2 regions of the Reyranella humidisoli genome follow, and region 2 is predicted to be linked to the other one. Evidence: predicted binding sites of a transcription regulator. Region 2 holds the regulator's gene; the other holds the start of a gene.
The links. The regulator LexA, encoded in region 2, represses DNA repair genes until DNA is damaged. The targets are predictions, from matches to a motif close to TGTTCNNNNTGTGTTCNG.
Positions count from the first base shown of each region.

Region 1: the regulator LexA is predicted to act here: its motif matches at 1,801-1,818, upstream of KQ910_RS19830 (ImuA family protein).

Region 1 covers NZ_JAHOPB010000002.1:307,471-311,994, reverse strand. The annotation lists gene KQ910_RS19840 (histone deacetylase family protein) at 1-818, shown strand, start outside; gene KQ910_RS19835 (MBL fold metallo-hydrolase) at 870-1,712, opposite strand; gene KQ910_RS19830 (ImuA family protein) at 1,847-2,692, shown strand; gene KQ910_RS19825 (Y-family DNA polymerase) at 2,610-4,259, shown strand; gene KQ910_RS19820 (FitA-like ribbon-helix-helix domain-containing protein) at 4,397-4,524, shown strand, end outside.
Region 2 covers NZ_JAHOPB010000003.1:387,260-391,783, forward strand. The annotation lists gene trpC (indole-3-glycerol phosphate synthase TrpC) at 1-122, shown strand, start outside; gene moaC (cyclic pyranopterin monophosphate synthase MoaC) at 119-604, shown strand; gene KQ910_RS25335 (molybdopterin molybdotransferase MoeA) at 613-1,827, shown strand; gene lexA (transcriptional repressor LexA) at 1,936-2,685, shown strand; gene KQ910_RS25345 (ComEC/Rec2 family competence protein) at 2,700-4,524, opposite strand, start outside.

The sequences.
Region 1 (4,524 bases), on a different contig from region 2:
TCGCCGCCCGCGAATGGGCGAAGCTGCCGGGTGCGGGTCCGGAAGTGGTGCCCAACGTCCATCCGGCACGCGCCCATGCCTCCTACCCGAAAGCGCTCGCGGGCCGCGCCGGCTGGCATCAGGTCGACACAGGCTGCCCGATCGGGCCGCATACTTGGGAAGCGGCCCTCGCCGGTACCGAGGTCGCCGCGACCGTCGCCGACATGGTGCTGGCGGGCGAGAAGCACGCCTATGCGCTTTGCCGGCCGCCGGGGCACCATGCCTATGCCGACATGGCGGGCGGCTTCTGCTTCCTGAACAACACGGCGGTCGCGGCGCAACGCCTGCGCAGCCGGCACGAGCGCGTGGCGATCCTCGATGTCGACGTGCATCACGGCAACGGCACGCAGGGCATCTTCTACGAGCGCGACGACGTTCTCACCGTCTCGATCCACGCCGATCCCGACTATTACTATCCCTTCTTCTGGGGCCATGCGCACGAGCGCGGCACGGGCAAGGGAGAAGGCTTCAATCTCAACCTGCCCCTGCCGCTCGGTTCACCGGACGCGCCATGGCTCGAGGCCGGCGACAAGGCGCTGACGCGCATCAAGGAGTTCCAACCCACGGCACTGGTCGTGGCCCTGGGCCTCGACGCCAGCGAGAGCGATCCGCTACAGGGCCTGAAGGTCACGGGCGCAGGCTTCCACGCCATGGCGGAGAAGATCGCGCGCATGGGCCTGCCGACGGTGCTGGTCCAGGAAGGCGGCTATCTCGGCGACGATCTCGGCCGCAACCTCGTGCAATTCCTGGCAGGCTTCGAGAAGGGACGCGAACTCTAGTTAAGAGGCCCGCGAATCGCAGCGGGCAAGCCATAGAACGGATCGGCCTGTTCAGTCCCCGCCATTCCCGCCGACGACGTAGACGGTGAGCTTCTCGGGCAGCGTGTCGTGCGCCACCTCGATGGTGCGACGGTCGGGCCAAATGAAGACGGCGTCCTGGTCCTGCATCAGCTCTTCGAAACGTGCGACCTGGCCGCGTCCCCAATAGTGCATCGGCAGCACGATGCGCGGCTGGATCTGGCGGACGACCTCGACCATCACCGGCAGGCCGACCGTGTAGGCACCGTCGATCGGCACCATCAGCACGTCGATGCGGCCGAGTTCGTCGAGATGATCCTTGGTGAGCCGGTGATGCAGGTGGCCGAGATGGGCGATGCAGAGATCGCCGATGGTGAAGGTGAAGATCGAGTTGCCGTTGATGCGCGCCGAGCCGCCGCCCCAGTCGCGGGCATTGGTCGGCAGGTTCGCCACCTTGAGATCCTTGAGCGCAACGTCGTGACGCGCCTCGGTCTCGCCGTTCTCGCTCGGCCAGCCACGCAACACGTAGGTGATCCCCTCCTCGGGCGTGTCGGTGTAGTGCGTCGAATGCGCGTTGTTCATCGTCACGATGTCGGGCTTGCGGCCGAAACCGTTCAGCCCGTTGTAGTCGGTGATGGCACGCACGCCCTGCGGCGTATCGATCTCGAAGCTGGAATGACCGAGGAACGTGATGATCGCGCGGCTCGCTGCGTCCGCCGCCATCTGCGCCCCGTCGAGCGAGGCCATCTGCACGCCGCGTCCCTGCAGGGTGGGGCCGAGCTCGACCAGGTTCTTGGAGCAGCGCGCCAGGGCCGGTCCCGCCATCAGGGCGAATGCGGTGGCACACAGGGCGACGAGGGACAGGCGCAGGGTCATGGAGCCTCCGAGGCAGGCGTGCAGCTTCCCCCCAGATGCACTCGATATGCCAGCACTGACTCCCGTTGACTCCCGGTTTTGAGGCAATTAGAACAAAAGAAGAACATTTAATTCCATCAGCCTGCGAGGGGGCGATGCCGGTCATTTCCCCGAGTGCCCTTTCTTCCCCTGTTTCCAGGGCCGTTGCGGCCAACGATGCGGCCGCGTCGGTGCCGGCGGTCCTGCGCGAGAAAGTGCGCCGGCTCGAGAGGGCCAACAGCGCCCAGAGAAGAGGCCGGGCCGCCTCGGTGAAGCTGGGAATTCCCGCCATCGACGCCCTGCTGCCCGAAGGCGGCCTGCTGACCGGCGCCCTGCACGAGATCGAGGCCGGCCCCGGCCCTTCCGGTCGCGTGGCGCCGCACGACGGTGCTGCCATGGGTTTCGCCGCCCATCTTCTCGGCCGCTTCGGACCGGGCACGATCCTGTGGTGTCGCCATGCCTCGGGGCCCTCCGATGCCACACCCTACGCGCCGGCCTTGTCGTCCTGGTTCGATCCGGCACGCCTGCTGATGGTCATGTCGCGACGCGACGAGGATCTCTTCTGGGCGATGGAAGAAGGGCTGCGCTGCCCCGGCATCGCCGCCGTGCTGGGCGAGACGCGCGCGGCCGATCCCACGGCCGGCCGCCGCCTGTCTCTCGCCGCCGAAAAGAGCGGCGTCCCCGCCCTGCTGCTGCGCGCGCAGCCCGGACCGCCGCAAAGCGTGTGCGCGACGCGCTGGCGGATCATCTCCGCTCCCTCGGCCTCGACGCCGGGCCTCACCGACGTCGGCGCCGCCCGCTGGCGCGTGGAGTTGCGGCGCAACCGTTTCGGCACGCCGTCCGCCGACGAAATCCCGTCCTGGCTCGTGGAGTGGAACGATGAAACGCATTGTCTCGCTGTGGTTCCCCAAGCTCTCCACGGACCGGCTGGCGCGCGCTTCGAAGAAAGACTGGTCGGATAGGGCCGCCGCCACCGTCGTTTGGCACGACGGCTGCCCGCGCCTCGCCGCCCTCAATGCTCATGCCCGGGCCGCCGGACTCCGGCCGCGCATGCGGCTGGCCGATGCGCGTGCGCTCCTGCCCGATCTCGTCACGCAGGCGGGCGAGCCGCAGGCCGACCTTCGCCTGATCGAGGCGATCGCAGGCTGGTGCGATCGCTACACGCCGTGGGTAGCGATCGATCCTCTGGGCGGCGCGCTCGTCCCGGACATCGAAACCGCCTGCAGCGTCGGCGGATTCGGCGGCGATGCCGGCCTGCTGCTCGACGTGACCGGCTGCACGCATCTCTTCGGTGAGGGCGAGGCTGGCGAACGCGCGTTGCTGGCCGACCTGGTCACGCGTCTGGCCCGCCGCGATCTTTCCTGCCGGGCCGCGATGGCCGATACGGCCGGCGCCGCCTGGGCGCTGGCGCGCTTTGCAGAACGCCAGGCCGATCTCTTCTGCCCCTCGCGCGGCCAGCGTGATGCACTCGCCCCCTTGCCGGTCGAGGGATTGCGCCTCGATCCGCCGATCCTGGAAACCCTCCTGAAGCTCGGCCTGCGCCGCATCGGCGATCTCTACCCCATGCCGCGCGGGCCGCTCGTCCGCCGCTTTGGCGACCATCCGGTGCGCCGTATAGACCAGGCACTGGGCAGGCTCGACGAGCCGATCGAGCCGCGTCGCCTGCCGCCCGCTTTCCGCACGCGCCTCGCCTTCGCCGAGCCGATCGGCCGGGCCGAGGATATCGCCGCCGCGACCAGTCGACTTCTGGCAGCGCTGTGCCGACAATTCGAGCAGGCTGGCGTCGGCGCGCGCCAGCTCGAGATCGCGCTCTACCGCGTCGACGGTTCGGTGGACCGCACCTCGATCGGCACCAGCCGGCCCAACCGCGACAACCCGAAGCTGATGAAGCTGTTCGAGGAGAGGCTGGGCGAACTCGATCCCGGATTCGGCGTCGAGTTGATGATCCTCTCCGCGCCCGAGGTCGAGACCTGGAGCGGCACGCAGGATGCCCTGCCCGACCAGGACTCGCCCGGCATCGCCTCGGGCCGGGACGGTACGATCGATCTGGCCGACCGGCTGGCGCTGCGCCTCGGTTCGGAGAATGTCGTGCGGCTGCTAACCCGCGACAGCCACCTCCCCGAGCGCGTCCAGGTCTCGGCGCCTGTCTCTTCGAAGCCTGCCGTCGAGGGGGCGTGGCGCCGGATCGCGAACCTCAAGAATGCCCGGCCGACGCGCCTGCTGCAGCGGCCCGAACTCGTCGAGGTCACCGCCTTCGTTCCCGACGATCCGCCTTCGGTGTTCCGCTGGCGCCGGCATGCCCATCGTATCGTGCGCGCCGACGGGCCGGAGCGGATCGCTGACGAATGGTGGCGACCGCGGCCCGACGGCAGCCGCCCGCCCGCCGGCACCCAGCCACCGGTGCGCGACTATTACCGCGTGGAGGACGACGACGGCGGCCGCTTCTGGCTGTTCCGCGACGGGCCCTATCAGCTCGCCGCCAACGGCCAGCCGACGGCGCGCTGGTTCCTCCACGGTTTCTGCGCCTGAGGTTTCAGACTCCTCTCCCCCGCTAGGGGGAGAGGTTGGGTGAGGGGGTTACACGCGGTCACCGACGCCCCCTCACCTAGCCTCTCCCCCTAGCGGGGGAGAGGAACATGAAAGAGCTGAGTAAAAGGGAAAGAGACATGAACAAGCGCGGCACCACGCTCACCATCCGCGGCCTCGACGTTGCGATCATCGAGCGCCTGAAGGTCCATGCGCGCGCCAAGGGCCGGTCGCTCGAAGCCGACCTGCGCGACCTGCTGACCTATGC
Region 2 (4,524 bases):
CTGCGGATCTCGCGCGCATGGCCCGCGTCGGCGCCTCGTCGTTCCTGATCGGCGAGAGCTTCATGCGCAAGCCCGACGTCGAGGCGGCAGTGCGCGAGATCCTGGTGCGCGAGGCGGCATGAAGCGCAAGGCGACGCTCACCCATTTCGACGAGGGCGGCAACGCCCGCATGGTCGATGTCGGGGACAAGGAGATCACCGAACGCGTCGCCGTCGCGTGCGCCAGCGTGACCATGCAGGCCGCGACGCTCAAGCTGATCCGCGACAAGAAGGCCAAGAAGGGCGATGTGCTGGCGGTGGCCCAGCTCGCCGGCATCATGGCGGCCAAGAAGACGCCCGACCTGATCCCGCTCTGCCATCCGCTCTCGCTGTCGTCGGTCGACGTGAAGCTGTCGCTCGACCCGAAGCGCAAGGCCGTCGACATCGAGGCGACCTGCAGGCTGAAGGGCCGCACCGGCGTCGAGATGGAGGCGCTTACGGCGGCGTCCGTCGCCGCCCTCACCGTCTACGACATGTGCAAGGCGGTCGACCGCGGCATGGTGATCTCCGAGGTGAAGCTCCTCCACAAGTCCGGCGGCAAGTCGGGGACATGGGAAGCTCGATGAAGCCGGGAATGCTCTCCGTTCGTGATGCCCATGCCCGCGTGATCGCGGCCTTCGAGGCGCTTCCCTCGGAAACCGTATCCGTCGCCGACGCCGCCGGCCGCGTGCTCGCCGTGCCGCCGCGGGCGCGGCTGACGCAGCCGCCGGCCGACCTCTCGGCGATGGACGGATATGCGGTGCGCGCCGCCGACGTGTCCGCCGTCCCGGCGGTGCTGACGCTCGTGGGCCAGGCACCAGCCGGTGGGTCCTACGACCACGCGCTGCAGCCCGGCGAGACCGTGCGCATCTTCACCGGCGGCCCCCTGCCGATGGGCGCCGATTCGATCGTTATTCAGGAAGACACGAAGGCGGATGGGCCGAGGATCACCATCCTCGAGGCGCCCAGCGTCGGGCGCCACATCCGCAAGGCCGGGCTCGACTTCAGTGCGGGCGATTCGCCGCTGGAGGCAGGCCGGACGCTCACGACGCGCGATGTGGCGCTGGCGGCCGCCATGAACCATCCATGGCTCTCGGTCCATCGCAAGCCGCGCGTCGCGATCCTCTCGACCGGCGACGAACTCGTGATGCCGGGCGAGCCGGTCGGCCGGAACCAGATCGTCTCCTCCTCGGGCATTGCCGTCGCGGCCCTCGTGCGTGGCTGGGGCGGCGAGCCCACCCTGTTCGACATCGCACGCGACGACGCGAAGCTGATCGAGCGCTGCATCGAAGCCGGCGCGCAGCATGACCTGCTGATCACCCTGGGCGGCGCCTCCGTCGGCGACCACGATCTCGTCCAGGACGCGCTGAAGGCGCAGGGCTTCGACATGGATTTCTGGAAGATCGCCATGCGCCCCGGCAAGCCGCTGATGTTCGCCGCGCGTGATCGCGCCCGCGTGCTCGGCCTGCCGGGCAATCCCGTCTCCACCATGGTCTGCGCGCTCCTGTTCCTGAAGCCGGCGCTCGAGCGCATGCTGGGCCAATCCGGCGATCTCGCGCGCACCGTGCCCGCCCGCCTCGCGGTCGACGTGAAGCAGAACGACCAGCGCGAGGACTATGTCCGCTCGCGTCTCGCTCGTTCCGGCGACGGATCGCTCACCGTCGACCCGCATCCCGTTCAGGACAGTTCGATGCTGTCGGTGCTGGCGGCATGTGATGGCCTGATGATTCGTCCGGCCCACGATCCCGCGCGCAAGGCGGGAGACACCGTGCAGGTTGTCGATCTCCAAAGCCTTTCCGGCGGCTACTGATCCCGGTTCTCCTTGGGATAAGTTGACGTTTATGCGGAACTAAACTAGAACATGTGCCGGGTTTCAGGATTTGTTCCTAAATCCGGTAGGCGTTCTGGGGAGAAGACGGTGCTAACCCGCAAGCAAAACGAACTGCTCCTGTTCATCAACAAGCGGCTCAACGACGATGGCGTGTCTCCTTCCTTCGACGAGATGAAGGAAGCGCTGCGGTTGAAGTCCAAGTCGGGCATCCATCGCCTGATCACCGGGCTCGAGGAGCGCGGCTTCCTGCGGCGGCTGCCCCATCGCGCGCGCGCGCTGCAGGTCGTGAAGCTGCCCGAGAGCGCGGCCCTCCCGGCACCGAACGTGACCCCCCTGCTGGCCGACGCACGCCGTGCCGGCTTCTCCGAAACCCGCGAAGGCTTCGTGCCCCAGATCGTGCGCGCCGACCGCGTGCCGCTGGCCGGCGCCATCCAGGCCGCCAATGAGGCCCAGGCTCTCAGCCTCCCGCTCTATGGCCGGATCGCCGCCGGCACACCGATCGAGGCGCTGCGCGATAATTCCACGACCGTCGACGTTCCCGTCTCACTGCTGGGCTCGGGTGCCCATTATTGCCTGGAGGTCCAGGGCGACTCGATGATCGACGCCGGCATCCAGAACGGCGACATCGCCATCATCAAGAGTTCCGACACCGCCGAGACTGGCGAGATCGTCGTGGCGCTGATCGACGACACCGAGGCGACGCTGAAGCGTCTGCGCAAGAAGGGCGCGTCGGTCGCGCTCGAGCCCGCCAACGCCGCCTACGAGACGCGGATTTTCGGACCCGACAGGGTCAAGATCCAGGGCCGCCTCGCCGGACTCTATCGCCGCTATCACTGACCGGAACGTCAGCGTCAGGCACCCGGTGCCTTGACCGCGCCCTGGCGCATCGAACTGTTGGGCACCCATGGACGGTCACCGCGGCGGCCGTTGGAGGTCTCGCGCCTCACCGTGAGATCGTCCAGCCACAGCGCATGCGCTCCTTCCTTCCAGGCGTCGCGCCGATCGATCACGAGGCGCGGTCCTCTGCAGCGCGCCTGAGCGTCGACAGTCGCGAGCACGATGTCAGCCGAGCCGCAGGCCTCGGCGAGCCGCCTCTCGTCGCTCACCATCGCGATGCGCCACGGTCCCTTGCGCCATCGACAGAGACCGGTATTGCAGCCGAGGCCGGACGCCTGCTCGTCGGCGCTGACGGTCCAGCGTTTGGCGCCCTCCTGCCCCTGCCGCCGTGCCCACGAATCGCTCACGAACCGGTCGGTTCGTGCCGAGGCCACGTGGACGACGCCTTTCTCGTCGCGCAGGCCAAGCACGCGACCGTCCTCACTCATCAGCAGGTCGGGCGCGGGCGGCGGACCGAGCATCAGGCCAATCACGACCACGGGCAGTCCGGCATAGCGCCAGCGTCTCTGCCACAGGCAGAGCCACAGACCGCCGGCCGTGAGCAGCCACAGGCTCGCACCGGGCAGCGACGGCACAAGAACCGCGGATTCGGGCCACGCCGCGACATGGAAGGCGATGGCGTTCAGCGCATCGACGCCCCAGCCCATCGGCACCAGCGCGAAGGCTTCCAGACCGAACGGCATCAGCAGCATCGCCAGCAGGCCCCACGGCATGATCCAGAAGCCGGTGAGCGGCACGCCCAGCAGGTTGGCGACGACGCCGAGCAATGACAGGCGGTTGAAGTGGTAGGCCGCGAAGGCGCCAGTGGCGACCGAGGCGATCAGGGTCGTGAGGAGGCTGGCAGCGATCGCCGCGCCGATGCGCCATGCCCAGCGATGATGCGAGAGTTCGGCTCGCTCGTGCAGGCGGCGACGCAGGGGCGCCGCAGATTCCCAGCCGGCAATCAAGGCGACGACGGCGGCGAATGACATCTGGAAGGACGCGCCGGTCAGCGATTCCGGCGCGATGAGGAGGACGATCACCGCCGACCAGGCAACAAGCCGCAGCGACAGTGCCGTGCGGTCGAGCAGGATGGCCAGCAGCGCGAAGGCCGCCATCGCGCAGGCGCGTTGCGCCGGCACGGGAGCGCCCGCGAGCGCCGTGTAGAACAGCGCCGCCATCAGCGCGAGCACGGCCGCCACCTTCTTGGCGTCGATGCGCAGAGCCAATGCCGGCGCGAGTGCGATGCCGTAGCGGACGATGCCCATCACGAGGCCGACGACGAAGACGATGTGCAGGCCCGAGATCGACAGGATGTGCGCCAGGCCCGAATCGCGCATCGCCTGCGCCACGTCCTTGTCGACGGCGGTCTGCTCACCCACCAGCAGCGACGCCACCACACCGCCCGCGGGCCCCGGCAGCACCTTCAGGATGCGCGCGGCCAGATCGGTGCGTAGCGCGTCGAGCGTGCGCACGAAGCCGTCGGGCTTGCCGCGCTCGATCACCGTCGCGGGCGCCAGCGCGTAGCCGACGGCGCCGAGCTGCTGGTACCAGGCGACGCGTTGGAAATCGAAAGCGCCGGGCGACGCGGGGCCGGCCGGCGGCGAGAGATTGGCCAGAACCAGCAGCCGGTCGCCGATGGTAAGCGGTGGCGCACCGCGATTCAGCGTTACGCGCACCTTCGCCGGCATCATCTCCGGCGGCGGCACGCCGTTGCCCCTGAGGCGCACGGCTTCGAGCACCACGCGCACGCCATCGGGCAGCCGCTGGATGTCGCTTACTCTTCCCTCGACGTTGAGG